DNA from 3 places in the Glutamicibacter sp. St.4D3 genome. Region 2 is predicted to be linked to each of the others. Evidence: riboswitches for the same ligand, from Rfam matches in the RefSeq annotation. Region 2 holds a riboswitch; each other region holds the start of a gene.
The links. Region 2 has a riboswitch for S-adenosylmethionine ahead of AC6I21_RS13230 (OsmC family protein). Riboswitches for the same ligand answer to the same signal wherever they lie in the genome.
Positions count from the first base shown of each region.

Region 1: linked by a shared signal. The riboswitch ahead of AC6I21_RS03805 (bifunctional o-acetylhomoserine/o-acetylserine sulfhydrylase) and the one ahead of AC6I21_RS13230 (OsmC family protein) in region 2 are both predicted to bind S-adenosylmethionine.
Region 3: linked by a shared signal. The riboswitch ahead of AC6I21_RS01235 (ABC transporter substrate-binding protein) and the one ahead of AC6I21_RS13230 (OsmC family protein) in region 2 are both predicted to bind S-adenosylmethionine.

Region 1 covers NZ_AP039380.1:830,046-840,474, reverse strand. Annotated here, with positions in the region: gene AC6I21_RS03840 (GNAT family N-acetyltransferase) at 1-8, opposite strand, end outside; gene AC6I21_RS03835 (glycine--tRNA ligase) at 13-1,398, opposite strand; gene AC6I21_RS03830 (RNA-binding S4 domain-containing protein) at 1,577-1,807, shown strand; gene AC6I21_RS03825 (alpha/beta hydrolase) at 1,814-2,467, opposite strand; gene AC6I21_RS03820 (SGNH/GDSL hydrolase family protein) at 2,546-3,394, shown strand; gene AC6I21_RS03815 (glycosyltransferase 87 family protein) at 3,491-4,813, opposite strand; gene metX (homoserine O-acetyltransferase MetX) at 4,977-6,107, opposite strand; gene AC6I21_RS03805 (bifunctional o-acetylhomoserine/o-acetylserine sulfhydrylase) at 6,112-7,458, opposite strand; SAM riboswitch class IV at 7,548-7,667, opposite strand; gene AC6I21_RS03800 (VOC family protein) at 7,857-8,501, shown strand; gene AC6I21_RS03795 (CPBP family intramembrane glutamic endopeptidase) at 8,608-9,378, opposite strand; gene AC6I21_RS03790 (phosphotransferase family protein) at 9,503-10,354, shown strand; gene AC6I21_RS03785 (DeoR/GlpR family DNA-binding transcription regulator) at 10,394-10,429, opposite strand, start outside.
Region 2 covers NZ_AP039380.1:2,863,980-2,874,408, reverse strand. Annotated here, with positions in the region: gene AC6I21_RS13255 (LutB/LldF family L-lactate oxidation iron-sulfur protein) at 1-1,070, opposite strand, end outside; gene AC6I21_RS13250 ((Fe-S)-binding protein) at 1,067-1,831, opposite strand; gene AC6I21_RS13245 (L-lactate permease) at 1,977-3,656, shown strand; gene AC6I21_RS13240 (FadR/GntR family transcriptional regulator) at 3,702-4,412, shown strand; gene AC6I21_RS13235 (cytochrome P450) at 4,510-5,667, opposite strand; gene AC6I21_RS13230 (OsmC family protein) at 5,736-6,275, opposite strand; SAM riboswitch class IV at 6,307-6,428, opposite strand; gene AC6I21_RS13225 (MarR family winged helix-turn-helix transcriptional regulator) at 6,634-7,083, opposite strand; gene AC6I21_RS13220 (bifunctional 3-phenylpropionate/cinnamic acid dioxygenase ferredoxin subunit) at 7,268-7,585, shown strand; gene AC6I21_RS13215 (NAD(P)/FAD-dependent oxidoreductase) at 7,586-8,722, shown strand; gene AC6I21_RS13210 (MFS transporter) at 8,739-9,986, shown strand; gene AC6I21_RS13205 (DedA family protein) at 9,997-10,429, shown strand, end outside.
Region 3 covers NZ_AP039380.1:244,145-254,573, reverse strand. Annotated here, with positions in the region: gene AC6I21_RS01250 (ABC transporter ATP-binding protein) at 1-924, opposite strand, end outside; gene AC6I21_RS01245 (ABC transporter permease) at 941-1,831, opposite strand; gene AC6I21_RS01240 (ABC transporter permease) at 1,846-2,802, opposite strand; gene AC6I21_RS01235 (ABC transporter substrate-binding protein) at 2,814-4,445, opposite strand; SAM riboswitch class I at 4,564-4,654, opposite strand; gene AC6I21_RS01230 (ASCH domain-containing protein) at 5,050-5,514, opposite strand; gene ggt (gamma-glutamyltransferase) at 5,883-7,724, shown strand; gene AC6I21_RS01220 (LLM class flavin-dependent oxidoreductase) at 7,816-9,219, opposite strand; gene AC6I21_RS01215 (acyl-CoA dehydrogenase family protein) at 9,265-10,429, opposite strand, start outside.

The DNA.
Region 1 (10,429 bases), 1.3 Mb from region 2:
TCTGCCATTGCCCTAGGCCCCGTTCAGCCGCTCGGACAGGTAGGTGGTGACCTTATCCAGCGCGATGCGCTCCTGGGCCATGGTGTCGCGTTCGCGGATCGTCACGGCCTGGTCCTCCAGGGTGTCGAAGTCCACGGTGATGCAGAACGGGGTGCCGATCTCATCCTGGCGGCGGTAGCGGCGCCCGATCGCCCCGGCGTCGTCGAAGTCGATGTTCCAGCGGCGGCGCAGCTCGCTGGCCAGCTCCTTGGCCTTCGGGGACAGCTCGGCGTTGCGGCTCAGCGGCAGCACGGCGGCCTTGACCGGGGCCAGGCGCGGGTCGAGCTTGAGCACCGTGCGCTTGTCCACCCCGCCCTTGGTGTTCGGGGCCTCGTCCTCGGTGTACGCGTCGACCAGGAAGGCCATCATCGAACGGGTCAGCCCGAAGGACGGTTCGATCACGTACGGGGTGTAGCGCTGGCCGGTGGCCTGGTTGAAGTAGCTCAGGTCCACGCCGGAGGCCTTGGTGTGCGAGGCCAGGTCGTAGTCGGTGCGGTTGGCCACGCCCATCAGCTCACCCCACTCCGAGCCGGCGAAGCCGAAGCGGTACTCGAAGTCGATGGTCGCCTCCGAGTAGTGGGCGCGTTCGTCTTCGGGCACGTCGAAGCGGCGCAGGTTCTCCTCGTTGATGCCCAGGTCCAGGAACCAGTTCCAGCAGGTCTCCACCCACGCGTCGAAGTGCTCCTTGGCCTCCTCCGGGGCGGTGAAGTACTCGATCTCCATCTGCTCGAACTCGCGGGTGCGGAAGATGAAGTTGCCCGGGGTGATCTCGTTGCGGAACGCCTTGCCGATCTGCCCGATGCCGAACGGCGGCTTCTTGCGGCTGGCGGTGAGCACGTTGGCGAAGTTCACGAAGATGCCCTGCGCGGTTTCCGGGCGCATGTAGTGCAGCCCGGCCTCGTTGTCCACCGGGCCCAGGTACGTTTTGACCAGGCCGGAGAACAGCTGCGGTTCGGTGAACTGGCCCTTGGTTCCGCAGTCCGGGCAGGCGATCTCGCTCATCCCGTCCTTCGGGGCGCGGCCCTTCTTAGCCTCGAACGCCTCGATCAGGTGGTCCTGACGGTGGCGCTTGTGGCAGTTGGTGCACTCCACCAGCGGGTCGGTGAACGTGGCCACGTGCCCGGAGGCCTCCCAGACGGCCTTGGGCAGGATGATTGAGGAGTCCAGGCCCACCATGTCCTCGCGGCCGCGCACGAATGCCTGCCACCACTGGCGCTTGATGTTCTCCTTCAGTTCCGTGCCCAGGGGCCCGTAGTCCCATGCGGAGCGGGAACCGCCGTAGATTTCACCGGCCTGGAAGACGAAACCGCGCCGCTTGGCGAGGGAAATGACTTGATCAAGCTTGGACTGTGGCGCCATATCAACTCCATGGGTACTCACGAGGCCGCTGGTTGCGGTCCGCAGGGGGAAAAACATACCCTCCCAGCCTATCCTCCCCATCCCCGGGGCACCGCATTGAGTAGCTCACGTGAGATGTGGAACTCACCTTCCGGGCCGCGGTGCCCCGCCCGGCGCCGGGATGGGCGAGAATGGAGGCATGAGCAGCGAAGAGATCTTCCCCATCCAAATCCGCGACGAATCCATCCGCCTGGGCCAGCTGCTGAAGCTGGCGAACCTGGCCGAGGACGGCCTGGATGCCAAGGAGCTGATAGCCGAGGGCCTGGTCACCGTGGACGGCCAGGTGGAGACCCGGCGCGGCGCCCAGCTGCGCGGGGGCGAAACCGTGTGCGTGCACGGGCAGTGCGTGCAGGTGCAGCGCGCCGGTTAGCTGCGGCTACTTGGCCTGCTGGAGCACGTGGGCGCGCAGGAACGCGCTGACGTCGGCCAGCTCCTCGGCGCACACCGAGTGCTGGATCTGCGGGTAGGTGTGGTGGGTCAGCTTAGCGTGCTGCTGCACCCAGCCCATGGTGTACTCCACCTTCTGCGGGGTGATCACCGGGTCGGCCACGTCCCTGCCCCAGAACAGCGGCAGCGGGTCGGCCTTGAGCTTGGCGTCGTCAAAGACCTGCGAATCCGGCGCCTGGACCACAAATCCCGAGAGGCCCACCACCGCGGTGACCGCCTCCCGCCGGTAGCGGGCCAGCGAGGTCGCCATCGCCATGCCCTGGGAGAAGCCCAGCAGGCTGAGCGAGGAATGCTGCTGCAGCTGCGGGGCCAGGAACTGCCACAGCGCCTGGACGCTGGTCTCCACCGCATCCAGCGAATAGTCGATGTCCTGGTTCAGCGGGAACCAGGAGTATCCGGGGCCGGCGGGCAGCGGGGCGCGCACCGAAAGATAGGTGAATTCCTCGGGCAGCAGGCGCAGCAGCCCCATCAGGTCCTGTTCATTGGAGCCATAGCCGTGCAGCAGCACCAGCAGCGGGGTGCCGGCCCGCTCGGTTTCGGAACGGGAAATCAGGGCAACGGGGGCGGAAGTCATCGGGTCCATAATGCCCACCAGCCTAGCGCAGCCCGGGATCGGGGCCCGGCCATTGACTGTAGGTGACTGACTAGTAACATACTGTGTGTGTCACAGAATCCAGACGTAGAACCAGCCAGCACCGGCAACCCCGGCCCCCATCCCTGGCGCCGCTATGTGGCGCTGGGTGATTCCTTCACCGAGGGCATCGGGGACCCGGATGAGAACAACCCGGGACGCCACCGCGGCTGGGCCGACCGGGTGGCCGAACAGCTCAGCTCCAGCGTCGAGGACTTCGCCTACGCGAACCTGGCCATCCGCGGACGACTGATCGCCCAGATCGTCGAGGAGCAGATTGACCCGGCGATCGCCCTAAAGCCCGACTTGATCAGCATCTGCGCCGGCGGCAACGACGTGCTGCGCCCCGGCGGGGACCCGGACCGGATCGCCGAGCAGCTCGATGCAGCGGTCGGGGCCCTGGCCGCCTCGGGGGCCACCTTGCTGATCTTCAACGGCCCGGACATCCGTGACACCCCGGTGCTGGGCGGAATCCGCGGCCGGGTGGCGATCTACAACGAGAACATCCGTACCGTGGCCGCCCGCCATGATGCGATCGTGGCCGACATGTGGGCGCTGCGCGAACTGCACCACCCGGCCATGTGGTCCGAGGACCGGCTGCACTTCTCCCCGCTCGGGCACCAGCGGATTGCCGCGATGGCCCTGGACGCGCTGAACGTGCCGCACACCCTGGATCTTGAGGTGAACTTCGAGCCGGACACCCGCACCTGGCGCACCGCCCGGCTGGAGGACCTGCATTGGGCGCGTGAACACCTGGCCCCGTGGGTGCTGCGCCGGCTGCGCCACCAGTCCTCCGGGGACGGGATCACCCCCAAGCGCCCGGAACCCACCCCGTTCACCGAACCGGCCCCGAACGAATCCCTGGGCGCCGGGAAGTAGCTGCCGCCGGCGCCAGCCGGCAGGCGAATGCGAAAAAGTCCTGCCGGGCACCTTTTGGAAGGTGCCCGGCAGGACTTTTGCCGGTTTACCCGGCCTTTAGCCGCCGGTGCCCGGCCGCTGGTTGGCGGGCACCGTTCCGGCGCCGGCCCCGGCCTCCGCGTTCGCGGGCGGCGCGGGTTGCGGGCGGGTGACCAGCGCCCCGGCCACGGCGGTGAGCGAGGCCAGCAGCCCGAGGCTGGAATACATCTCCCAGCCCCAGGGCCCGGAATTGAAGATCTTCCCGGCCACCAGGATCGTCCAGGCGTAGGAGGAGAGCGAGAACGCCAGCACCAGCACCAGGCACAGGCCCCGGCCCAGGGCGCGGGCGATCCCGCGGCGGCGCCAGGCGGCCACCCACACCACCGGCAGCCCCAACGCGATCCACACCCAGTGGTGGAACCAGGACACCGGGGAGATCGCCAGCATCACCAGCGCGTTGACGCTGATCGCGGCCAGCACGTCTCCGCGCCGCTGCGCGAGGCGGATCGCCGCGTACCCCAGGAGCACCATGCCCAGGCAGGCCGCCGCCCAGGCCAGCTTCTGGGCGCTGCCCTCGAGCCCAAGGTGGAACAGCAGCGAGTTCAGCGACAGGTTGTACATCGCGGCCGGGTCCCCGACCCGGGTGGCCGATTCCAGCAGCGAGGACCAGAACGTCATCGACTCGCCTCCGGCCACCAGCCAGCCGATGGCGATGGTGGCGGCGAACCCGCCGGCCATCCCGAACAGCGACCGCAGATCCCGGCGGGCCAGGAAGATCAGCCCGAATGCCAGGGGCGTGAGCTTGATCCCGGCGGCCACCCCGATCAGCACCCCGCGCGGCAGCCAGCGGCCCGGGCGCACCACGTCGATCACGATCAACGCCATGATCATCGCGTTGATCTGCCCGAAGTCCAGGCTGTCCCGCCAGGGCCCGCTCACCCCGATCAGCGTGATGGCCAGCAGCACCGCCAGGCCGCGGCGGAGCTGGGTGTGGGCGAACCAGCCCAGCGCCCCGTGGCGGTGCATGTAGCCGACCGCCAAGAGCGCGGCCCCCACCAGGCACAGCAGCGTGGTGGCGGTGATCAGCACCATGCCCAGCGTCGCGGGCAGCAGCGCGAAGGGCAGGAACAAGGCGGCGGCGAACGGCGGGTAGGTGAACGGCAGGCCCCGGGTGCCCAGCTCCTGCGGCATCGGGTCATACAAGGAACGCTCGTTCAGCCCGGCGAACAGCACCTTCGCCCCTTCGCGGTACACCCGGAAGTCCAGCCCGTACAGCGGGGAGGCCAGCAGCACGATCCCCAGCGCGGCGGCCAGGCCCAGCAGGAACCAGGGCCGGCGGAACAGGGACAGCCACTGGCGCGGCGTGATGGAGGCTTGAAATCCAGGATTCTCTAAAGGCACCCGATAAGTCTATGGGGGTCCGCCCCCGCGGTGGGCCGCCCACCGCGGGGACGGCACCGCCGCCGCACGATCCGGGCCCTTTAACGCAGTGCGCGCCGGGACATCCACCGCATACTGGTGGATGTCCCGGCGCGCGCAAAAAAGCTGCTGCGTCGCAGGGCGGCTAGGCGAACACGCGCTCGGCCAGCACCCCGGCCAGCTGCACCGCGTCGGTCAGGAACCCGTCGTGGCCGATCGGCGAGTCGATGTAGTGCACCGGCGCGGCGCCGGGAATCAGCGCGGCCAGCTGCTCGGACTGCTCGGGCAGGTAGAGCCGGTCGCTGCGCACCGCGGCGATCACCGTGTTCACCCCGGCCAGCCGGGCCAGGGCGTGCTCCAGCGAGCCGAACCCGCGGGCCACGTCGTGGCTCATCAGCGCCTCGGTGAGCACCAGGTAGCTGTTCGCGTCAAAACGCCGGGACAGCTTGGCCGCCTGGTGGTCCAGGTAGCTTTCGACCATGTAGCGTCCGCGCGGCCAGCTGGCCGATCCCAGCGGGTCCTCCTGGCCCTGCCCCCTGCGTCCGAAGCGCTGCTGCAGCTCGGCCTCGGAACGGTAGGTGACGTGCGCCAGGCGCCGGGCCACCCCGAGCCCGGCGTCCGGCGCCCGCCCGGTGTGGTAGTAGTCCCCATTGGCGAAGTGCGGGTCCAGCCGGATCGATTCGCTTTGCACCTGGGCGAAGGCGATCTGTTCGGCGCTGGCCTGCGCGCAGGCGGCCATCACCACCAGGTTGCGCACCCGGTGCGGGTAGAGCACGGCCCACTCCAGGGCCCGTGCCCCGCCCATCGACCCGCCGATCACCGCGTGCCAGGTCTCGATCCCCAGCGCGTCGGCCAGCCGGGCCTCCAGGTGCACCGAGTCCTTGATGGTGGTGAACGGGAAACGCGAACCCCAGGCCCGCCCGTTGGCGTCCAGGCTGCCCGGCCCGGTGCTGCCGTTGCAGCCGCCGACGATGTTCGCCGCCACCACGTGGTAGCGGTTGGTGTCGATCGGCTTGCCGGGGCCCACGAAGTCCTCCCACCAGCCGTCGAAGTCCGAGTCCCCGCGGCTGACGTGGGCATCGCCGGTCAGCGCGTGGGTGATCAGCACCGCGTTGGAGCCCTGTGCGTCCAGTTCCCCCCAGGTTTCGTAGGCCAGCTCCACCTGCGGCAGGTAGCCGCCGGTTTCAAAGCCATACTCCCCCACCGCCGCTCGGCGCCTCATGCCGTGCACGGCGGTGCGGGTGGCCGGCCGCCCGGTCCTTGCGATCGCAGTCATCGGCTTAGCGCGCTTCGGCCAGGGTCTCGTCGGTCTGGCGGGCGGCCACGGCCGCGAAGCCCAGTTCCAGGTCGGCCAGGATGTCCTTGACGTTCTCCAGCCCCACGCTCAGGCGCACCAGCCCCGGACGCACCCCCGCGGCCAGCTGCTCGGCGTCGCTGAGCTGGGCGTGGGTGGTGGAGGCCGGGTGCACCACCAGGGAGCGCACGTCCCCCAGGTTGGCCACGTTCGAATGCAGCACCAGCGCATCGGCGAACGCCTGGCCGGCCGCGGCCCCGCCGGCCACGTCGAAGGAGACGATCGCGCCCACCCCGTTCGGCCCGTACTTGCGTCCGCGTTCGTACCACGGGGAGGAGGGCAGCCCGGCGTAGGAGACCTGCTGCACCTGCGGGTGCGCCTCCAGCCAGCGGGCCACCTGGACCGCGTTGGCCACGTGGCGCTCCATGCGCAGGGACAGGGTTTCCAGGCCCTGGGCGATCAAGAACGCGTTGAAGGGGGACACGGCCGAACCCAGGTCGCGCAGCAGCTGCACCCGCGCCTTGAGGATGTAGGCCAGGTTCGCCCCCAGTGCGCCGTCCACGCCCAGGTCGCGGGCGAAGACCAGGTTGTTGTAGGACTCATCCGGGGTGTTGAAGCCCGGGAACTTCTGCGGGTCGGCCCCGAAGTCGAAGTTGCCCGAATCCACGATCACCCCGGCGATCGCGGTGCCGTGCCCGCCCAGGTACTTCGTGGCCGAGTGGATGACGATGTCCGCGCCGGACTCGATCGGGCGGATCAGGTAGGGGGTGGACAGGGTGTTGTCCACCAGCAGCGGCACGCCGGCCGCGTGGGCGATGTCCGCGATCGCCGCAATGTCCAGCACGTCCTGGCGCGGGTTGGAGACCACCTCGCCGAACAGCGCCTTGGTGTTCGGGCGGATCGCGGCGCGCCACCCCTGCAGGTCGTCCGGGTCGGCCACGAAGCTGACCTCGATTCCCAGCTTGCGCAGCGTGTGCTTGAACAGGTTCTGGGTGCCCCCGTAGAGGCTGGGGCTGGCCACGATGTGGTCCCCCGCCTCGGCCAGGTTCAGGATCGCGAACGTGGTGGCCGCCTGCCCGGAGGCCAGCAGCAGGGCGCCCACCCCGCCCTCCAGGCTGGCGATCCGGTTCTCCACCGCCTCCTGGGTGGGGTTGCCGATGCGGGTGTAGATCGGACCCAGGTCCTGCAGCGCAAAGCGCTCGGCCGCGGTCTGCGCGGTGGGGAATTCGAAGGACGTGGTCTGGTAGATCGGCAGGGCCCGGGCCCCGGTGTGCGGGTCCGGGCTTTGCCCGGCGTGGATCTGACGGGTCTCGAATGACCAGTTTTCGCTCATGGTTTTCCTCCCATAGTTCGTTGACTATTCGGGGGTACACCACTGAAATTCACCCTAAGAGGCCGGTGGCCGGTGAGTTCTCAGGGTGTAACCCGCGCTTGTCCTTGGCACACCTAGGTGTGCAGGGCCAGGTCTTCACCCGGGGCACCCCACCGCGGTTGGAGGGTTGCCGCCCAGCAAGCCGGGGCTCGTAGCTGGGACTCATGACCTGCCACCAGTGTGCCGCAGGCGCGGCGGACGATGCAATCGGCGCTGCGTCCGCGGCGTCGCAATCGGTCACACAACAGCGCACCCCTTGCGCCGCACTTGGCACGTTCGGGCCGGAACGTCAACACCTGGAGAAATAATTAGGCGACCCTAAGTCGAGACTTGGATCACAAAAATGGCATGATGATCGCATGATGAGGCTAGATCACGTTTCGTATGCATGTGGCCCCGATGGGCTGATGGAAACCGCCGAACGCATCTCCCAGACCCTGGGCCTGGAGTTCGTCAAGGGTGGGATCCACCCACGATTCGGAACTCGCAATGTAATTTTTCCGCTGCAGCACAACCAGTACCTGGAAGTCGTCGAGGTGCTGGACCACCCGGCAAGCCTCAAGGCCCCCTTCGGGCAGGCCGTGCGCGCCCGCTCCGAACTGGGCGGGGGATGGATGGGCTGGTGCGTGTCCCTGGATGAGATGGGCCAGGCCGAGCAACGGCTGGGCCGCCAGGCCGTGCCGGGCAACCGCAAGTTCCCCGACGGGCGCGAACTGACCTGGCAGCAGATCGGCATCAAGGGCCTGATCGCCGACCCGCAGGTGCCCTACCTGCTGCGCTGGGACGACGGCACCGAGGACCTGCACCCTTCCCGCGCCCTGGACCCGGTGGGCTTCATCGATGAGATCACCATCGCCGGCTCCCGCGACCGGGTGCTGGAGTGGCTGGGCAAGCCCGATGAGGTGCAGCTGGGCGAGGTCACCATGAGCTACCAGTCCCCCAACGGGACCCCGGGCATCCTCTCGGTCACCTTCCAGACCCCCAAGGGCGAGGTCGTGCTGTAGCCAAGGACGCACGGATATAGGGGCAGGGCGTGAACCGCGAGGGTTCGCCCCCTGCCCCTGATCCGTTAACCCGCCGGCGCCGCGGCGCAAAGGCCGGGCGGCCGGCTCAGCCGCCGATCCCGATCGCCGGACCGATCAGCGCGAAGCCCACAAAGCCCACCGCGTCGAGCAGGAAGTGCGCGATCACCAGCGGCATCACCCGCCCCCACCGCAGGTACACCCAACCGAACACGGCGCCCATCACCGCGTTGCCGATGAACGGCCCGAATCCCTGGTACAGGTGGTAGCTGCCGCGCAGCAGCGCCGACCCCAGAAGCAGCGCCCAGGGGGCGATCTTCAGCGCCCGGCCGTGGGCGAAGAGGAAGGCCAGCATGAGCACCTCCTCCAGCACCGCGTGGCGGGCCGCGGACAGCAGCAGCACCGGCACCGTCCACCAATACCCCTCCAGGTTCGCCACCGACAGCGCGGTGGTCAGCCCCAGCGCCCGCCCCACCGCGTACAGGCCCAGGGTGCCCAGCCCCATCGCCAGGAACAAGCCGGCGCCCCAGGCCGCGTCTCGGCCGGGCCGGCGCAAATCGAACCCCACCTGCCGCGGCCCGAGCCCCAGACTGCGCGCCATGAAGTACAGCGCCAGCGCCACCGGCACCAGGGCGAAGGCGATGTCCAGCAGCTGGTAGGTCAGATCGAACCAGGGCCGGGCGCTGAGCGGGTTGTTCATCGAGGTGGTCTGCTCACCCAGCGGCGCGCGGGTCACCTTGTCCAGGAAGCTGACGATCGAATACACCGCGCTTTGGCCCAGCGACAGCGCCAGCACCAAAAAGATCTCGAATTTCAGCGGCCCCGCCTGCCGCGGGCCGTCTGCCAGATTGCTTTGCACCCCTTGATCCTATGCGTGCCCGCTGTGCCTGGGCTGAAGCACCGCGGTGGCTGCGATAGCGTTGGAACCGCTCGGCCCGCAGGTCCGGGCGCCGCCCCGCCCACCACATACCAAGGGAGAACCCGTGAGTCGAGCCGCCACCGATGCCGAGCTGGCCCTGGCCCGGCGCCTGGCCCCGCAGCTGTCCTGGCAAGGGGCCCGGGTGGAGGAAGGCGGGCAGTTCCACCGGGTGCTGCTGGGCAACGAGCAGGCGGTGATCCGCATGGCCCGCACCCCGCAGGCCAGCGCGGCCATGCCCCGCAGCGTGGCCCTGCACCGGGCCGTCTCCGAACGCCTTGCCTGGCAGGTGCCCACCGCGCTGGGCCCGATCGCCACTGACGCGCAAGGGCTGGCGGCGGTGGCGATGCGCTACATTCCCGGCACCGCGCACCCACCGCACCGGGGCGATGCGTGCATCCTGCGCCGGGTGGTCGATGCCCTGGCCGAGGTAGAGCTCGACACGCTGCGCCCGCTGCTGGCCGAACCGTTCGCGTTCGGCGGGCCGTGGACCACCGAGCGCCGCCAGGCCAGCCACGATGCGCTGCCGCTCGAGCTGCGCCCGGCGGCCCTCACCCTGTGGGAGCAGCTGCCCGAACTGGCCCAGGTGCCCCCGGGCCTGGTGCACGGGGACCTGGCCGGGCACAACATGCACTGGGTCGACGGGGAGCTGATTGGGATCCTGGACTGGGACCTGGCCGCGGCCTGGGACCCGGCGCTGAACACCGCCTACTTGTGCCTGTGGCACGGCCAGGACCTGATCGACCAGGTCGCTCCGGATCCCGGGCAGGCCCGCCGGGCCAGGATCTGGCTGGGGCTGATGAGCCTGGAGCGCTTCAGCGACGCCATTGCGCGCACCGATCATCCGCGGCTGGACAAGCTGCTGCGCAAAATCGGCCCGCGCCTGCGCATGGCGGCGGCCGCCGCCGCACGCGGCTAGGCCCCACGCCGGGCGGTGCGCCGCGCAGCGGGCGGCACCCTAGGCGGTGAGCACCTTCAGCCCGGCCGCATCCAG
Region 2 (10,429 bases):
ATCGCGCCGATCGGGCCCGGGTAGGTCGAGCCGTAGGCGTGCCCGCCGGTGCGTTCGTAGACCGGGCAGACGTTCATGCACGCCGAGCAGCGGATGCAGTTCAGCGCGCTGCGCCCGAAGCGATCCGACAGCGCCCGGGTGCGCCCGTTGTCCATCAGCACCAGGTGCACGTTCTGCGGCCCGTCGTTCTCGGTGACCCCGGTCCACAGCGAGGTGTACGGGTTCATCCGCTCCCCGGTGGAGGAGCGCGGCAGCAGCTGCATGAAGACCTCGATGTCCTGCCAGGAGGGCAGCACCTTCTCGATCCCCATCACGGTGATCAGGGTTTCGGGCAGGGTCAGGCACATGCGCCCGTTGCCCTCGGACTCCACCACGCCCAGGGTGCCGGTGTCCGCCAGGGCGAAGTTGGCCCCGGAGATCGCCACCTTGGTGGAGAGGAACTTCTTGCGCAGGTGCTTGCGCGAGGCCTCGGCCAGCTTGGCCGGCTCATTGGTCAGGTTCGGATCCACATCCGGCATCTCGCGCAGGAAGATGTCGCGCACCTCGGTGCGGTTCTTGTGGATCGCCGGGACCAGGATGTGGCTGGGCTTGTCGTGGTCCAGCTGCACGATCAGTTCGGCCAGGTCGGTTTCGAAGGCGGCAATGCCCTGGGTTTCCAGGTGCTCGTTTAAGCCGATTTCCTGGGTGGCCATGGACTTGACCTTGACCACCTCGGTGGAGCCGGTCTGCTTGATCAGGTCGGTGACGATCTGGTTCGCCTCGGCCGCGTCGCGGGCCCAGTGGATGATGCCGCCGCGGGCGGTGAAGTTCTTCTCGAACTCCTCCAGGCGCTCATCCAGCCGTGCCATCGCCTGGTTCTTGATCGCCTCCCCGGCGTTGCGCAGCGACTCCCAGTCCGGCAGCTCGCCGACCACGCGCAGCCGCTTGTCGCGGATGGAGTGGGTGGCGTGGCGCAGGTTCGCGCGCAGCTGGGTGTTCTGCAGCTCGTGGTGGGCGGCCTTCGGGAAGGACTCATCGGCAAACAGGTTGCCTTCCCCGGCCGCCGGCATGCCCAAAAATACCTGACTCACAGTGCCACCATCTCTTCCTTCGTGCTGGCCAGGATGTTGGCCAGGTGCATGGTGCCCGGCTTCTGGCCATTGCGTGAGAGCCCGCCACCGATGTGCATCAGGCAGGAGACGTCTCCGCCGACGCACAGCGAGGCGCCGGTGGAGGCGATGTTGCGGGCCTTGTCCTGCAGCATCGCCGAGGAGACATCGGAGTTCTTGATGGAGAAGGTGCCGCCAAAGCCGCAGCACTGGTCTGCCTCGGGCAGCTCCTCCACTGTAATCCCGCCCACCGACTTGAGCAGGTCCAGCTGCCGGTCGCCCAGCTTCAGCAGGCGCATGCCGTGGCAGGAGGGGTGGTAGGTGACGCTGTGCGGGAAGTAGCTGCCCAGCTGTTCGGCGGCGTTGGTGATGCCCAAGACGTCGGTGAGCAGCTGCGAGAGCTCGTAGGTGCGTCCGGCGACCTCCGCGGCGCGGGACTTCAGGTCCGGCTTGCCCAGCCGCTCGGCCAGCATGCCGTGCTGGTGCTTCAGTGAGGAGACGCAGGATCCGGAGGGTGCCACGGCCACGTCGTAGTCGGCGCGCTCGAAGGCCTGGACATGGTTTTCAACCACCGGCAGCGCCTCGGGCATGTAGCCGGAATTCATGTGCATCTGTCCGCAGCAGGCCTGGCCGGCCGGGAAGATCACCTCATGGCCAAGGCGTTCCAGGATTTTCACCGTGGACTTGGCCGTTTCCGGGTACATCGCGTCGACGATGCAGGTGGCAAAGAGTGCAATACGCATAAGAATAACTCTCTCGCTGTGTGGTCTGACCATACTAGGCGCATCTTCCGGATCCCGTCAAGACTTGTTGTGATAGCACTCACCTTGTATTATCGGTGGTCTGACCATATGTGGTCTGACCATCACTAGTAAGGACGCCCACACCGTGTTTACACCATCAACCGAGCCGATCGCCGGCAGCGTGGCCATTTCCGCGCTGGTCGCCCTGATCCCGCTGCTCACCTTCTTCGTCATGCTGGCCGTAGTTAAGGTCAAAGCCCACTATGCCGGACTCAGCTCCCTTTTGGTCGCGATCATCGTGGCGATCTTTGGCTGGCAGATGCCGGTGGGGCTGGCCATCAACTCCGGGGTGATGGGCGTGGTGTTCGGCGCCTTCCCCATCGTGTGGATCGTGGTCATGGCGATCTGGCTCTACCAGGTCACCGTGGTCTCCGGGCGCTTCGAGGATCTGCGCCGGGTCTTTGACGTGATCGGCGGCGGGGATGTGCGCATCCAGACCGTGCTGATCGCGTTCTGCTTCGGCGGCCTGCTGGAGGCGCTGGCCGGGTTCGGTGCCCCGGTGGCGATCACCGCCACCATGCTGCTGGCCCTGGGGCTCTCCCCGCTGCGTGCGGCCAGCGCCGTGCTGATCGCCAACACCGCCCCGGTGGCCTTTGGCGCCGTGGCCATCCCGATCACCACCGCCGGTGCGCTGACCGGGATCCCGGCCGGGGAGATCGGCGCCACCGTCGGACACCAGTCCCCGGTGCTGGCCCTGTTCGTTCCCACCGTGCTGGTGCTGGTCATCGCCGGGTGGCGCAGCATGCGCCAGACCCTTCCGGTGACCCTGGTGATCGGCATTTCCTTCGCCATCGCCCAGTGGCTGTGCGCGACCTACTTCTCCTATGAACTGACCGACATCGTCGCCTCGCTGGTGGGCCTGGGCGTTGCGGTGCTCTTCTTGCAGGTGTGGAAGCCCAAGGGCGCCGACGAGGCCCGCGAGCGCATCCTCACCCCCGAGGCGCTGGCCAAGCCGGTGGACGCGAACCGCAACCTGCGCCCGGGGGCGACCTGGATGGCGTTGTTCCCCTACGTGCTGGTGATCCTGATCTTCGGTGTGGCCAAGCTGTGGCGCCTGGGCGTGGACATCCCGGCGGCGCTGGCCGCCACCGACGTGAAGTTCGGCTGGCCGGGGCTGCACGGGAACATCGTGGACGGCAACGGCGAGGCGGTCTCCTCGACGATCTACAACTTCAACTGGCTCTCCACCCCCGGCACCCTGCTGCTGATCACCGGGCTGATCGTGGCCATCGTGTACTCCAAGTTCGATGACGGGGGCAAGTACCCGATCGCCGTGGGCAACGCGATCGTCGAGATCGGGCGCACCGTGTACAACATGCGCTTCGCGGCGCTGACCATCCTCTCGGTGCTGGGCCTGGCCTACGTGATGAACCTGTCCGGGCAGACCATCACCATCGGCACCTGGATGGCCGGGGCCGGTGGCGCGTTCGCCTTCCTCTCACCCATCCTGGGCTGGATCGGCACCGCGGTGACCGGCTCGGACACCAGCGCGAACGCCCTGTTCGCCAAGCTGCAGCAGACCGCCGGGGTCAATGCGGGCATCGACCCGACCCTGCTGGTGGCCGCCAACACCTCCGGCGGCGTGGTCGGCAAGCTGATCTCCCCGCAGAACCTGGCCATCGCGGCGACCGCGGTGAAGATGGAAGGCCAGGAGTCGGTGATCCTGAAGAAGGTGGCCGGCTGGTCGGTGGGCATGCTGCTGGTGCTGTGCGTGCTGGTCTACCTGCAGTCCACCCCGGTGCTCAGCTGGATGCTGCCGCACTAGGCCCGTGGCCCTGGCCAACGGCGCAACACACTAAAATGGGTTCTGATGTCTACAAAGCCAACTCCGCGTGCCTACCAGGTGGTCCTGGAGGCCATTGAGCGTGACCTGCGAACCGGGAAGCTGAATCTGGGCGATCAGCTGCCCGGGGAGCGGGCGCTGGCCGAAACCCACGGGATCTCCCGGGCCTCGGTGCGCGACGCAATCCGCATCCTGGACGTGATGGGCGTGGTGCGCACCTCCACCGGTTCGGGCCCGAACTCCGGGGCGGTGATCATCTCCAACCCCTCGGCCGGGCTGTCCCAGGCGCTGCGCCTGCACGTGGCGGCCAAGGGCATCCAGGTCCGGGAGATCGTGGAGTCCCGGATCCTGCTGGAGACCTGGGCGGCGCAGATGACCCCGCGCGACCCGATCCACGCCCAACAGGTGATCGAGCGCACCGCGGTGTTGATCATGCGCATGGATGACCCGCAGCTTTCCCGCGACGAGTTCCACCGCATTGACGCCGAGTTCCATGTGCTGCTCTCCTCGATGGCCGGCAACTCAGTGGTGGAGGCGATGATGGAATCCCTGCGCCACTCGATCAGCGACTACGTGGCCTCGGCCATCCCGGACGATGCGACCTGGCAGCCGATCGTGAAGGTGCTGCGCCGCCAGCACAAGGCAATCCACCGCGCGTTTGCCAACAACAACCGGGAACGGGCCGCGCACATGCTGGAGGAACACATCAACTGGTTCTACCAGCAGACCCGCTTCTAGGCCGGGTTCCGGACCCGGCAGTTTCCTTACCGCCAGCAGGCGCCGTCCCCCACCAAAGGAGACGGCGCCTGCTGGCGGTTGGTGGCCCGCGGCCGGTTCAGTCCAGCTGCAGCGGCAGCGTGGAGTACCCGCTGCCGGGGTAGTGGGCCCGGGCCGGTGCCTGGGCGCCGGGGGCCGGGGCAATGCTGCTGGTGCGCTTGAGCAGTTCTTCGACCAGCACCCGCAACTCCAGCCGTGCCAGCGGCGCCCCGGGGCAGATGTGGATGCCCGCCCCGTACAGCAGGTTCAGCCCCGGGTCCCGGTCCAGGCGGAACTCATCCGGGTCCCCGAACACGCTCTCATCGCGGTTGGCCGAAGCCCACACCACGGTCACCCGCTCACCGGCCGGGATCAGCCGCCCGTTGACTTCCACATCCCGGGTGGTCACCCGGCGGTTGGCAATCAGCGGGGCGTGCGCCCGCAGGATCTCGTCGTTGGCCGCCCCGATCAGCGAGGGATCCTCGCGCAGACGGGTCTGGATTTCCGGGTGGGTGGCCAGGAAATTGGCCAGGATCCCGACACTGGCGGCAATGGTGCCCAGCTCACCGACCGTCCAGTTGCGCAACAGGCTGACCAGCTCCTCGTCGTTCAGCGCCCGGCCGTACACCTGTTCATGCAGCAGTTGGGTCGTCAGGTCCTTCGGCGCGCGGTGGCCGGCCTCGCGCCGCTGCTGGAGCAGCTGGCGAATGTATCCGTCAAACTCCACGGCGATGGCCTTCATCGCCGGTCGGTCCTGGGCCAAGGTGGCCGTGCGGTTCTTCGCGGTCCAGGCGCGCAGCGGTTCCTCCAGCTCCCGCGGCCACCCCAGGAACGCGCTCTGGGCGCGCAGTGCATAGACCTCGGCCAGCTGCTCAATCACGTCGACCGGTTCGTGCAGCGGCAGCTCCCGGAGCAGGCTGAGCGCCACTTCCCGGCACACCGGCTCGAAGCGGCGCATCAGCTCCGGGGTGAAGTAGCGGTCATTGACCGCCCGGTAGACGGTGTGCTCCGGTGGATCCATGCCATTGGGCACGGTCAGCCGCTGGGAGACGGCGTTGCTGAACTTTTCCGGATCACGTAGCACCCGCAGCGCATCTTCGTGCCCCAGCACCGAGTAGCCGAGGAACTCGCTGTGGGCGACGGGGCACTGGGCCCGGAGGCGGTCGTAGGCGGCAATCTGGTCCTCTAGCACCTCCGGGGCCCGTGGGTCCCAGTCCGGCGCGGCTGATGCTGACATGCTGCTTTCCTCCAATGCTCGCCTGGCCTCAGGCTACGCGCTGGCAGGCGGACCGGACAAGGCCCTGGCTAGCGTCCGGACACGAGGACGTTGACGCTCACCGGTACCGGGTTCTTGAAAACGTCCAGCACCGGGCAGTGCTCATCGACCACCCGCTGCAGCTCAAGATAGCGTTCGGTGGATTCCGGGCCGGTGAGCTGCACATCCAGCTGAACACCGGTAAAACCGGGGCGCACCGACGGGGCGGCGCCGAACAGGCCGTGCACATCCAGATCTCCGTTCGCGGTGACCTTGATGTCATCCACCTGGATCCCCAGCTGCTGGGCGTAGAGGCGGTAGACCACGATCTGGCAGGAGGCCAGCGCGGCCAGCGCGTACTCGACCGGGCTGGCGGCCGCGTCGTCCCCGGCCAGCGGCGCCGGCTCGTCGACCTGGAAGGTGTGCCGTCCGGCCTTGATGTCGCTGGCGACCGCACCGGTACCGCTGCCGGTGACGGTGAAGGACAAGCTGCCGTTGGCGGGGTCGGCCGACAGCCGTTCGTTCCATGCCTGCGCGGCGGCATCCAGTCGCTGGGCGCGGTCCTCGGCGAGGGTCAGGGTGCTGGTCATGGGAAATCTTCCCCTTTCTGGCGCAAGGGGGCGCCATCGCTTACGCTGCTGGCCTTCAACAGCGTCGAATCATCACCTGGGGCACCCCGCACAATGGCGCAAATAGGGTTGCCGTCCGACCAGCCAGGGCTTGTACGGTCGGAACTCGTGATTCAGTGTTTCTGTTCTATCCCGCATCGGGCGGGGTGGACAACGAGCCGCGTCATGTTTCGTCATCGAGTCATGTGCGGAGGTAGGTCACGTTCGGGCCGGGCGATGGGGGAGCACGGCGGTGGACCAATGAGGTGTTGCGTCCAGCAGCACCCCGGCCCTCATGGCAAGCGGCACCACGCTGCGCACCCTTTGTCTGCGGCTGCGGTTAACCGGCGTCGGCGGCGTCGGAGTTGTCGTTCAAACGGTGCAGCAGATCGGCGAAACGTTGCACGTCCTCGGTGGACCAGTCCTCCAGCTTGTCCCGCAGGCGCTGGCGCTGCGCCTGACCGCTGGCGTACCAGGCGTCGCGCGCCCGCTCGGTGATGGACACCAGCTGGGCCCGGCCATCCTTGGGATCCGCGGTCCGGGTGATCAGTCCCTGGGTCTCCAACTGCTTGACCAGCCGGGAAATCGTGGCCTTGTCCAGCTGCAGCGATTCGGCAAGGAACCCCTGCTGCTGGGAATCGTGATGCACCAGGATAGCCAGGATCCGGTAACCAGGGGCCTGCAGCTGCGGGTGGATCGCCTTGGCGCGCTGAACCAGGGTCTGGCGGGCGCGCAACAAGGTCGTGGTGAACTCTCTTTCCACCGTGGTGAAAAGTTCTTCGTCATGCATGGAACCATTCTAGGCGGGCGCACACCCCGGCCATGATCTGCCCCGACCTGTTCGGGCTTCCCACGCCGGAACAGGAAACGCTGGCCCAGGGATACGCCCAGCGGGACGTGACCGAGCTACTACGTGAGCGTCCGCAGAAGGTGACAAGATGAGAAAGACTAATTTTAGAACCGAAGGAGAAGCAGTGAGCTACACGGTGGGTCCAGTCGACATGATTCCGGTCGGCGAGGCGCTGAAGGTCGAATCCGATGACAGCGGAGCCAAGGAGGACATCGCCATCTTTCATGCGGAGGACGGCAACTTCTACGCCCTGCAGGATGAGTGCACCCACGAAGTCGCCTCCCTGTCCGAAGGATGGATTGAAGACTGCGAAGTCGAATGCCCGCTGCACGCTTCCCGGTTTAACCTCAAGACCGGCAAGGTCCTGTGCCTGCCAGCCTATGTTGATGCGCGCACCTACAAGGTGGAGGTCATCGACGGGATGCTGGAGCTGCACTTCTAAATGGGTTCAGTGCATATCGTCGGGGCCGGGGTCGCCGGTTTCTCCCTGGCCCACACGCTGATCCAGGCGGGCTATGCCGGAAACATCACGCTCAGCGATCCGGAGGGGCTGCCCTACGATCGCCCGCCCCTGAGCAAGACGCTGGAACGGGTCAACCTCGCACCCCCGGCATGGTTTATTGAGCACTCGGTGCAGCTGCAGCCGCAGCGCATTGACCAGGTCCAGGCACCGGAATCCGAACAGGACTGGCTGGTGCTCGCCACCGGAACCACGCCAAGGAGACTGCAGGTGCCCGGGGCCGAACATGCCCGGGTGATCCATACGGCCAAGGACGCCGAGGACCTGTCACAGAAGCTGTCCTTCGGCGCCTTCGGAACCCAGGTGGTGGTCATCGGTGCCGGGCTCATCGGGGCCGAATTCGCCGCCGCGGCCCGACAGTTCGGTGCCATGGTCACCTTGATCAGCAACCAGCAGGTGCCGCTGGTCACCGCCTTTGGCGAACCCATGGCCCGCCAGCTGCACGAGGACCATCGGCTGAACGGGATCCGGGTGGTGACCGGGATGGCCGAGCGGATCACCGAAAACAGTGTCGAGGTCAATCAGGAGAGCATCGAGGCCGACGTCGTGGTGGCCGCGATCGGGGTGGAGCCGAACCTCACCCTGGCCGACACCCTGGGCCTGGAAACGAACAATGGCATCATTGTGGACGCGGGCATGCGCACCAGCGTCCCCCAGGTGCTGGCGATCGGGGATGTGGCCCGCGAGGCCGGTGCCCGCCCCCTGCGCCACTGGGACCGGGCCAATGAGGATGCGGCGCTCGCCGCCGCAACGATCATGGGCACCAGCGCCCCACGGCGCAAGGTGCCCTGGTTCTGGTCCGACCGCCACGAATCCCACGTGGAAGTCGTCGGGGACTTCACCGCGGTGGCGCGCACCGTGGCCCGCCACACCCGGCAGGGCAAGATCCAGGTGCTCTTCGGCCTGGATGGGCAGGACCGCCTGGTGGCCGCCTCCATGGTCGATGGCGGGCTGATGGGCCGGGCCGTGCGAAAATTGATTGAACAGGAGATCACCCCGCCCATCACCGACCTGGAAGATCCGGGGATCACTCCGCGCAATCTGGGTCGCAAACGGTAGGCGGGTACGCAGCAGCATGGAATCTAACAAGGCAGTCGAAGCACTCCGGACCCCCACCGCTCGCGTGGGCGTCGGCTGGATCGCCGCGGTACTGATTGTGCACATCGGCATCAACGTCGGCTTCTTCGCACCCATCCAGGTGTTGCTGGGACTGCACTCCGAGGCGATCTCCCCGCAGCAGAAAAACGCCACCCTGTCGCTGGTGACCGGCGTGGGCGCGGTCGTCTCGATGATCGCGAACCCGTTGTTCGGCGCCCTCAGCGACCGAACCACCTCCCGCTTTGGCCGCCGCGTCCCCTGGATCGTGGCCGGTACCCTGGGCGGTGCGCTGGCCCTGCTGCTGATGTCCACCGCACAGACCGTCACGGTGCTGGTGCTGGGCTGGGCACTGATGCAGGCCGCGGGCAACGCCGCGCTGGCCGCGGTGCTCGCCGTCGTGCCGGACAAGGTCCCGGTCGCCCAGCGCGGCACCGTGGGTGGGCTGATCGCCCTGGCCCAGACCCTGGGCATCCTGGTGGGCGCCGGCATCGGCATGGTCGCCGCCAGCGACCTGGTGTTCGGCTACGCGATCGTCGCGGTGGTGATTGCCCTGTGCTCGGTGCCCTTCGTGCTGCTGCGCCAGGACGTGGTGCTGCCGGCCAGCGCCCGCGAGGAGTTCGCCTGGGGCAGCTTCCTGCGCAGCTTCTGGATCAACCCGGTCCGCTACCCGGACTTCGGCTGGGCCTGGCTGACCCGCTTCCTGCTATACCTTTCCAGCCAGCTGATCCTGGTCTACCTGCTGTACTTCCTGCAGGATGGGCTGAATCATCCCGAACCGGCCGCCGGGGTGCTGGTGCTCAGCAGCATCTACGCCGGTTTTGTGATCCTCTCCTCGGTGGTGGCCGGCAAGCTCTCCGACCGGGACGGCAAGCGCAAGCGCTACGTGGTGATCTCCTCCCTGATTGTGGCCGCCGCGGCGCTGGTCATGGCCGTGGCCCCCTCCTTCCCGGTGGCGATCGGCGGAGCGGTGCTGCTCGGACTGGGATTCGGCTCCTTCCTGGCGGTGGACTACGCGCTGCTGACCCAGGTGCTGCCGCACGCCGATTCCCGGGCCAAGGACCTGGGCGTCATCAACATCGCCAACTCCCTGCCGCAGGTCTTCGCGCCCCTGATCGCCTGGATCGCGGTGAGCTGGCTGGGTGGGTACCCCACCCTGTTTGTCTGCGCCGCGGTGGTCAGCGTGGCCGGCGGGCTGCTGGTGCGCCGCATCAAGATGGTCCCGTAGGCGCGTTGCCATGATGCAGTGGATCGAGGACGCGCCCTACCTGGTGACGTACCTGTTCTTCTTCCTTGGGGCGATGATCCGCGCGAACACCACCTACTGGATCGGGCACAGCATCGCCGCGGGGGTGAAGCAGACGCGTTTCCAGCGGGTGCTGCGCGGCCCGATCTACCTCAAGTCCCAGGCCCTGCTGGCCCGGTGGGGCGTCTTCGCCGTGCCGCTGAGCTTCTTGACCGTGGGGGTGCAGACGGCGGTGAACGCGACCGCCGGAATCACCCGGATGCCGCTGCGGCGCTACCTGCCGGCGGTGATTGTCGGCTGTCTGATCTGGGCGTTGGTGTACACCACCGTGGGCCTGGCGTTCATCTATGCGTGGATCGCGCTGGACTGGCCGTGGCTGGTGGGCATCGTGGTGCTGCTGGCCATGGCGCTGTGGCTGATCCTGC
Region 3 (10,429 bases), 720 kb from region 2:
GACCTGGAAGCTGACCTGGTGCACCGCGCGGTGGGCGGTGGCGCCGCGGCCGAAGGTCCTGGACACCTCCTGCACGTCGATCGCGATGTCTGCGTGCGCGACCGGTTGGGGCCGCTGCCGGCTGCCGGTGGCCTGGGCCAGCAGCGCCCGGGTGTAGGGTTCGGTGCTTTCGGTGATCAGCGAGCGCACGCTGCGGTCCTCCAGGATCCGCCCCGAATTCATCACCAGCACCCGGTCGGCGATGTCCGTGGCGACCGCCAGGTCGTGGGTCACGAACAGGACCGTGGTGCCCTTTTGCCGGGCCAGGGAGACGAAGACCTCCAGCACGGTGCGCTGCACCGTGACGTCCAGGGCGCTGGTCGGCTCATCGGCGATCAGCAGCTGCGGGTCCAGCGCGAAGGCGATCGCGATCAGCACCCGCTGCTTCAGTCCGCCGGACAGCTCGTGCGGGTACTGGCCCAGCCGGTATTCCGGGCGGTCAACGCCCACGCTTGCCAGCAGTTCGACGGCCCGGGACCGCCATTGGGCCTTGGGCACCGAACGCTGCGGGTGCAGCCGGAACACCTCGATCAGCTGGGAGCCGATGGTCTTCACCGGGTCCAGGCTGGAGCCCGGATCCTGGGGCACCAGCCCGATACCGGCCCCGCGGATGGCCCGCCAGCGGCGCACATCCAGGTTCGTCACCTCGGTGCCGCCAAAGCGGATGGACCCCTCGACGCGGGTGCCGGCCGGCAGCAGCCCGATCAGCGCCTTGGTCAGGGTCGACTTGCCGGACCCGGATTCCCCGACAACGGCGAGGATCTGCCCCGAGGGGATGTGCAGGTCCAGCCCGTTGGCGGCCACCGTCCCGCCGGGGTAGCGTACCGTGAGGTCCTCGATGCGCACCACCGGTGCGGCGGGGGTGTTCTTGGCGTTCATTTCCATGTCCACTGTCCTTGTCCTAGAAGCGGAAGGCGCGGTTGATGCTGCGCCCCAGGGCGGCGGTGAGCATGACGGCCGTGACGATCACCAGGCCCGGCAGGGTGGTCAGCCACCAGGCCACCGACAGGTACTGGCGTCCCTCGGAAATCAGCAGCCCCCATTCGGGGGTGGGCGGCGGGGCGCCGAAGCCCAGGAAGCCCAGTCCCGAGATGGCCAGGATCGCCGCCCCCAAATCCACGGCGAGCAGGGCCAGCACCGGTCCGATCACGTGCGGCAGGATGTGCCGGCGCAGCACCGTGAAGTAGCCGCCGCCGCTCATCAGTGCCGCCTGCACGAAGTCGTGGGAGCGCACCCGCAGCACCTCGGTGCGCACCAGCCGGGCGAACGCGGCGATCGAGGCGATCCCCACCCCCAGGCCCAGGGACAGCGGCCCGGGCTCGGTGGCGGTGACCAGGATCAGCGCGATCAGGAACGCGGGCACCGCCAGCAGCACGTCCACCAGGCGCATGGCCACGGCGTCCGCCGCCCTTCCGGTGGTGCCGGCCAGCAGGCCCAGCACGCTGCCGAGCACCGAACCGATCAGGCAGGCCAGTCCCGCGGTCATCAGGGTTTGCCCGGTGCCGTGCACCACCCGGGAGTATACGTCGCGGCCCAGGTGGTCGGTGCCAAAGGGGTGGGCGGGGCTGGGGGCGCTCAGCTTCTGCGCCGGGATCCCGGTGATCGGGTCCGCTGCGCTGAACGCGCCGGGCACCAGCGCCCAGGCCAGCAGCAGGCCCAGCGGCAGCAGCATCCACCAGCGTCCCAGCCAGCGGCGCACCGGGCGGCCCGGTGCTGGCGCCGCGGTGGTTGGTGCCGGCTCCGGAACCGGCAGCCCGGCCGGGGTGGTGTTCTGTTCGGTCAGTACGCTCATGATCCCTTGTCCCTTCAGGCAGCCAGGGCCCGTGCCGAGCCGGCGTGGGCGGTAATGATTCGTGGGTCCAGCTGCGGGTGGATGAGGTCCACCAGCAGGTTCACCACGGTGAAGGTGGCGGCGGTGAGCAGCACCAGAGCCTGCACCAGGGGAATGTCCTGGACGGTGACCGCCTGCAGCACCAGCTGCCCCAGTCCGGCGCGGGCGAACACGGTCTCGGTGATCACCGAGCCGGCCAGCAGGGTGCCGATGGTGATCCCGGCAATCGACAGCGCGGCCGGGGCGGCGTTCTTCAGCGTGTGGCGGTAGAAGATCCAGGACTCCCCGGCCCCCTTGGCGCGCAGCACGTCCACGAACGGCTGGGCCGAGACCTGCTGAACGCTCTTGAGCAGCACCTGGGCGATCGGTGCGCTCAGGTGCAGGGCCAGCACCAGGATCGGCACCAGCAGCGACAGCGCCGAACCGTCCGGGAACAGGGACATCACCCCCAGCTGCACTGCCAGCAGCTGCAGCAGCACCAGGCCCAGCCAGAACACCGGGATTGAAATGAACAGCGGCGGCAGGTTCAACAGCGCCCGGCGCAGCCGCTCACCACGGGCCAGGGTGGCCGCGGCCACCAGGGCCACCGCCAGCAGGACGGCCAGCACGAAGGCGCTGCCGGCCAGGACCAGGGTGGATCCGATGACCTCCCCGATCCGGGCGGCCACCGGCGCCCCGGAGGACAGCGAGTAGCCCAGGTCCCCGCGCAGCAGCGCGCCCAGCTGCCCCAGGTATTGGGTGATCAGCGGTTGGTCATAGCCGTAGTGGGCCTTCAGCTGTGCGATGGTGGCCGGGTCCGCGGCGGCGTCGGTGGACAGGAAGATGGTCACCGGGTCATTCGGCAGGGCCTGCACCGCCAGGAAAACCGCGGTGTAGGCCAGCCAGATGACCAGCAGGGCCTGGCCAACGCGCTTGGCAATGTATCCGCCCATGCTTCCCTCCCCTACTTGCCGCTCTTCCAGGCGCCCTGGAAGATCGGGGCGGTGCCGGAGGTGAAGTCGACGTGGGTGCCCGAATGCGCGCCGTAGACCTGGACCTCATCCCACAGCACCAGGGTCAGGGCCTTGTCCAGCACCAGGGCACGCTGTTCCTCACCGATCAGCTTCAGGTGCTCCTGCTCGGTGGTGGCCGCCTGTTCCCGGGTGAACAGTTCGTTCAACTCTTCGTCCGCGTTCAGCGTCTGGGTGTTGTTCGCCGGCCCGAAGACCGGCCCCAGCCCGCCGTAGGCGAACTGCCGGGTGCCGAAGAATTCGACCTTGTCATCGACCAGGGCACTGGTCAGGAACGTGTTGTCCGCTGCCCGGTTCACCAGTTTGACCCCGATCTCGCGCCACTGCTGCTCAATAAGTTCGAAGGCCGGCTTGATGACCACCGAGTTGTTCGAGGAGGCGACGGTGACCTCCAGCTTCTTCCCGTCCTTCTGCCGGATCCCGTCCGGTCCCGGAACCCAGCCGGCCTCATCCAGCAGCTCCTTGGACCGCGCCGGGTCGTAGGCCAATTCCGCGGAGAAGTCCACGAAGCCCGGGGCCTTGTGGTTCAGAATCGATGCGGAAATCACATAGCTGTCCGAAAGCACGGTGTCCTTCAGCGCCTGGCGGTCGATGCCCACCTGCAGCGCCTGGCGGACCTTGGCGTCGGCCAGCTGCCCGGAGCCAATGCGCACCGAGGCGTTGTTGGTGGTCAAATCCACGCCCTGCGCGGCGAACACCTGGCCGCCGCCGGATTTCAGCACCTGCTCATCCACCGGCTGCAATCCCCGAACCAGGTCCACCTGCCCGGACTGGGCGGCTCCGGCACGGTGTGCAACCTCCGGCAGGTACTTGATGACCAGCTCATCCAGGTAGGGAGCCCCCGGGTTCTGGGCACCCTGCGGAGCCCAGGCGTAGTCGTCGCGGGCGCTGAACACCACTTCCTCATCGGGCTTTTCCGAGGCGAAGACGAACGGTCCGGAACCCACGATCTTGGAGATCGCCGACTGCCCGGCGTTGTCCAGCTTCAGCGTTTCGGGGGCCACCAGCCCGGCGGTCACCGAGGAGGTGGCGCGCAGGAAGTTGGCGTCCGGACGCTTCAGGGTGACCTGGACCTTGTTCCCGTCCAGCACCTTGGAGGACTTGTACGCCGAGAAATCCACGTTCGGCTGGATCTGCGCATCCTTGATGCCCAGTCCCAGCGCGTCCAGGTTCGCCTTGACGGCCTTGGCATCCAGTGCGGTGCCGTTGGAAAACGTCACCCCGTCACGAATGGTGAACGTGTACTGGGTCTTGGTCTCGTTGGAGGTGAAGTCACTGGCGATCCACCCCACCAGCTTGCCCTGCTCGGCGTCAAAATAGGTCAGCCGGTCCAGCACCGAGTTCAGCACGTTGGCCTTCTCGTAGAACCGGGCCGCCTGGGTCTGCCAGTTGTCGATGGGGGTGACCTCGGCGTAGGTCAGGGTTCCACCCTGCACCGGGTCGCCGGCTGGCTGTGCCGACTCGGTGTTCGGGCTTGCCGCGCCGCTGCCGCCGCATGCGGTCAACGACAGCCCCAGGGCCGCAAGCAGTGCGGTGGCTTTCAGCGCCAAACGTGGTGGCCGCATAATCCGTGTTCCTCTCGGTTTAGCCCGAGGAGCACGCTGAATTCAGGTCCCTCCCGCGAAGGGAGGCAAAACAGGCAGACATCCGCCCGTGTGCGGGGACCGTTGCGAAATCTAGCAATCTCCATCGGTCCTGGCCTTAGCACCGCTCCCCGTCGGGGTGGTTGCTGCGACGTCAACGAGCCAGGTCTCTCAGTCGCTCTGGATGGTGTTGTTCCGGTGGGTGTTCCGGGTGATTTCAGTGTGCGGCGGGGACATTCATGTGACCAACCATGACGAAACATCGACGTCACATCGCCACCGAGGAGGCGACAAAGGCTCGGCAGCACCGTAACAATGGGGTCACACGCGCCGGTAAGTCATTGTGTGAAGGCGAAAACCGCAGATCCTTGACAATTCCTCCGGCAGGGTGGCGCCGGTGCCACCGCGCCCGCTGTAGTGGGTGGCGCGGGTTTTACACGCCTCCGCGGACCGGGGGCAGTACCGTGCAGCAGCCGCAGGGCCGGGCCGGCTTGGCCTTGTCCCGCAGTTGGAGCCCTGTGAAACCCTGTGCAGATTCCTCATCCACGAGCCGGCAGATCCACCGGCGCGGAAAAACCGCTGGGGGCTACGCCCTGCCGGGGCCCATAGGCCAGGCGACAACGAAACGCTCAAGCACGACCCGGAAACCCGGCTGCGACGTCAGGGTCGGATCCCATTGGTGTCCAGCAGCCCGCTGGGTGCGACGCCAGTACTTCTCATGCTCGCGGCGCCAGCTGGCCAACGAGCGGTCATCCTCCCCTTCGGCAAAGGCGAAATCGGCGTCCACGTGGTCAAAGGCCGCCAAGGTGACCTCGGTGGTCTGCAGGATGAGACGCGCCGTACCGGTGGAATCGCAGGCTAGCCAATAGGCGCCTGCCTCCGGCAACGGTTCACCGCTTGCCGTGTACTCGTTCTCCAGGCTCGAGGTTGCGCGCTTATCCCCGTCGGAAACTGCGCGCAGCAACGCATCGGCCAATGCGGGACTGTCCCCGAAGTAGTCAACGACAGGCAACACCTCGGGTCGCAGGACCCCGCCCCCTGCCCAAAGCACATAGTCGCCCCACAATTGTCTTGCCCGCGCGAGGTCGACCGGCGGGAGCCGGGAGGCCGAGGAATCCATGGCCCCAAGCCTAGTGCTTTCCGCCATGGGCCGGCGCTGCACAGGGGCCTTTCATTGCCTCTGCCCGGAACCAAGGTTGCGCGCAAAAATCGGCGGGAAAGGCATATGGTGCTTCGTGCGCAGAAACCGCTGGCTCCTCTCCGAAGGACTGCCCCGCCCCGGAGGCACTGCGCCGAAAGCCGGTTCCTCAGGGCAACCACAACTTTTGGAATGTGATGCGTCTCACTTCCATTGGATGTGGTGCACTTCGCCTAGCTTGAGGGGGTCAGAACCCATCAACCCCCAAGGAGCGGGTAGCTGTGCACCCACGATCACTTCGCGCCCCAGCCTGCGCGATCAGCCTGGCGTTGGGCTTGACCGCGCTCAGTCTGGCGCCGGCCCAGGCGGAACCACGCCAAACCGAGAAGCAAGCCACCGCCACCGGTTACGGTGGCGCCGTGGCCACCGTCGACCCGGAGGCCTCTTCCGCGGCGATTTCCGTGTTGCGCCGCGGCGGCAACGCCGTGGACGCGGCGGTGGCCGCCGCCGCGACACTGGGAGTCGCCGAACCCTACAGCGCTGGCATTGGCGGCGGAGGCTACTTCATGTACTACGACGCCGACACCCGGAAGATCAGCACGCTGGACGGTCGGGAAACCGCCCCGGCCGCCATGCCCCACGACGCCTTCATTGATCCGCAGACCGGCAGCCCCTACCCCTTCACCCCGGAGCTGGTGACCAGCGGGGTGTCCGTGGGCGTGCCCGGCACGCTGGCCACCTGGGATGAGGCACTTGACCGCTGGGGAACGATGAGCCTGGGAAAGGCCCTGCAGCCGGCCATCAAGACGGCCACGCGCGGCTTCGTCGTGGATGAGACGTTCCGCGAGCAAACCCTGGATAACAAGGAGCGGTTCGAGGCCTTCGAGTCCACCAGGAAGCTGTACCTTCCCCGAGGGGATGCCCCCAAGGTGGGCACCGTGTTCAAGAACCCCGATTTGGCCAAGACCTATCGCATGATTGCGCGCCGTGGCATCAACTCGTTCTACCGCGGTGAGCTCGCCGAGCAGATCGCCGCGACCGTGCAGGCCCCGCCGGTGGTGCCGGGAACCGAGCTGCCCGTGCCTGCCGGCCACATGACCGCCGCGGACCTGGCACGCTACAAGGTCGTGAAGCAGAAGCCGACCAGGGTGAACTATCGCGGCCTGGACGTCTACGGGATGGCCCCCTCCAGCAGTGGGGGCACCACGGTCGGCGAGGCCCTGAACATCCTGAATCGGTTCCAGCTTTCAACGATGCCGCGACCCGACGCGCTGCACCACTACCTGGAGGCCAGCGCCCTGGCGTTTGCCGACCGCGGCAAATACGTCGGGGATCCGGCATTCGTCGATGTGCCCACCCGCCAGCTGACCGACCGACTCTTCGGGGCCGAGCGGGCCTGCGCCCTGGATCCGCAGCGCGCCTCCGTGAAACCGGTAGCGCCGGGCGATGCCGCCAATTATGACGGGCGGTGCCCCACCGAAGCCGGTGTGGTGGCGCAGGAGAAGGACACGGAGAACATCTCGACCACGCACCTGTCGGTGGCCGACCGGTGGGGCAACGTCGTGTCCTACACGCTGACCATTGAACAGACCGGCGGTTCGGGCATCGTGGTGCCGGGCCGCGGGTTCCTGCTCAACAACGAGTTGACCGACTTCTCCACCGTCTACGATCCGGCCGACCCGAACCGCATCGAGCCGGGCAAGCGGCCGCGCTCCTCCATGGCGCCGACCATTGTGCTCAAGGACCGCAAGCCGGTGCTGGCGGTTGGCTCCCCGGGCGGCTCGACGATCATCACCACGGTGCTGCAGACCCTGGTCAACCGCGTGGATCTGGGCATGGAGCTTCCCGAGGCGATTGCCGCGCCGCGCGCCTCACAGCGCAACACTACCGCGGTCACCGCCGAACCGGAGTTCATTGCCGATGATGCCCGGATGCTGGAGCCCTTCGGCCACCAGTTCGTGCCGTCCGGGGATTCCTTTACCCCGCAGGCGGAGATCGGTGCGGTGGCGGCCGTGGAGATCGGCCCGCGGGGCAAGCTGACCGCCGCGGCCGAACCGACCCGGCGCGGGGGCGGCTCGGCGATGGTGGTGAAGCAGCTGAAGGGACACAAGAAGCACAAGTAGCTCCCGCGCATCCACACCGAAGGCGGCGCGGCCGCGGAAAGACCAGTGACGGGTTTTTCCGCGGCCGCGCCGCCCTGTTCACCGCTGGCCGCTAGCGGGCGGCAGCCAGGCGGTTGGCGATCTTGTACTGGGCGGCGCGGTGGGTGTCCTTGACCCGGTCGCCGGCACCGAAGAGCTTGTTGCGCAGCGAGCCTTCGGCATACTCGGTCTTGTAGGCGCCGCGGGCCTGCAGTTCGGGAACCACATACTCGACGATGTCCTCAAAGGTTCCCGGGGTGATCGCGTAGGCGAGGTTGAACCCGTCCACGTCGGTGTAGTCCACCCAGTCGATCAGCTTCTCGGCCACCTCGGCGCCCGAACCGACGGTGATCGGGCCGAAACCGCCCACGCCGACCCACTCGGCCAGCTGCCGGATGGTCCACGGTGAGCCCTCGTCGCCGCTGGCCTTCTGGAAGGTCTCCACGGAAGACTGGATCGCGTTGGACTTCACGTTCGAGCCGATCACGTCGTCCGGGTCGTAGGCCGAGAGGTCCACCCCCATCCACCCGGAGATCAGCACCAGTGCCCCCTCGACGTCAGCGTAGGACTTGTAGTCCTCGTACTTCGCCTGCGCGGTGGCCGAGTCCTGGCCGGTGATGATGGTCTGCATGGCGAAGATCTTGATGTCGTAGCGGTCCCGGCCGGCGGCCTCGGCGGCGTCACGGATCTTGGTGACGGTGGCCTTGAGCATTTCCCGGGTCGGCGAGGTGACGAAGACGGCCTCGGCGTTCTCGGCCGCGAACTTCACCCCGCGGCTGGAGGCCCCGGCCTGGTAGATCACCGGGGTGCGCTGGGTGCTCGGTTCGGTGATGGCGATGCCCGGAACCTTGAAGTACTTGCCCTCATGGTTGATCGGGTGCACCTGCTCCGGGTTGGTGTAGATGCCGCTGACCTTGTCGGCCTTGACCGCGTCATCTTCCCAGGAGCCCTCCAGCAGCTTGTACACCACTTCCAGGTACTCATCGGCGTGGTCGTAGCGTTCGTCGTGCTCCATCTGGTCTTCCTGGCCCATGTTGCGCGCGGCGGAGGGCAGGTAGCCGGTGACCACGTTCCAGCCGACCCGGCCCCCGGTGAGGTGGTCCAGGGTGGCCAGGCGGCGGGCGAACGGGTACGGGTGCTCGTAGGCGGTGCCCGCGGTGATGCCGAAGCCGAGGTTCTCGGTGACCGCGGCCATGGCGGAGACCAGCAGGATCGGGTCGTTGACCGGGGCCTGGGCACCGGTGCGCAGCGGGGATTCGTTGGTGCCGTTGTAGACGTCATAGGTGCCCAGCACATCGGCGATGAACAGCCCGTCGAACTTGCCCTTTTCCAGCACCTTGGCCAGGTGGGTCCAGTAGCCCAGGGTGTTGTAGCTTGCGGCTTGGTCCTGCGGGTGGCGCCAGAGTCCGGGCGACTGGTGGGCGACACAGTTCATGTCAAAGGCGTTGAACAGGATTTCGCGGGGTGTGCGGCTCATGGCGGTCCTTCTTTCAGGGGTTTGATTCGATGGTGGCGGGCGGGACTAGCGGAAGCTGACCTGACCCGGGGCGGGGACGTCCCCGGTGGCGTTCAGCCGCACCGGGGGCACCGCGTTGATCTCGTAGTCGCCCACGATGCGGGATTTGTAGATGGCGGGGTTGTGGGTGGCGATGGTGCGGGCGTTGCGCCAGTGCCGGTCCATGTTGCAGCTGGCCTTGGTGGCCGAGGCGCCCAGCGGGTCAAAGAGCTTGCTGGTCACCCCGATGGTCAGCGGCTGGGTGACCGATTGGGCGCGGTTGGCGGCCAACTCGCACACCGCATAGCGTTCGGCGGGGCTCAGGTTGGCGTCGGCCAGGGCGGCCTCGACCTCCAGCACCGCGCCCATCACCACCGACTCGATGGCGAATACCTCGGCCGAGACCTCCCCCACGACCTGCAGGACCTGCGGTTCGTGGCGGACCGGGACCCCGGTGCCGGTGCTGAAGCTGCGGGTGCGCAGCTGGACCGAGGAGCGCAGGTCATTCAGCGCCGCGCGGGCCACGCCGGCCTGCACGGCCAGCAGCACCAGCTGGAAGATCGCCGATTCGGTGTCGTTCTCATGCTGCGGGATGAAGCTGTCCACCGGGACCCGCTCGAACGTGGTGGTGCCGGTGCCCGTCAGCTGCTGGCCGAACCCGTCCCAGTCATCCAGGATCCGCACCCCGGAATGCTGGGTGGCCACGACGGCGATCTGCCGACCGGGCAGCTGCGGGTGGGCCACGGCCACCATGGTCCAGTCGGCAAAGATGGTCCCGGTGCAGTAGTACTTCTCCCCGGTGACGAACCAGCGGCCCTCGTGCTCGGTGGCCGTGGTGTTCAGACTGCCCAGCCGGTTGCCGCCGCGTTCGGTGTAGGCGTTGCCCACAATGTGCCCGGCGGAGATCCGCTCCAGCCATTTGGCCTGCAGCGACTGGTCCTCGAAGGCCAGCACGTCTTCGACGAAGGCCAGGTGGGCACGCCAGAGCTGGGCGATGTGGGAGTCGGCTTCGGCCAGTTCAATCAGCAGGCGGAAGACATCGGACATGCGGGCACCGTACCCGCCGCGGTCCACCGGGACGCGCAGGGCCCCGAAGCGTTCCCGGTTCAGCAGCCCCACTTGCTCAAAGGGCAGGATGCGCTCCCGGTCCCGGTGGGCTGCGCCCTCGGCGATTTGCGCGAAGACCGGTCGG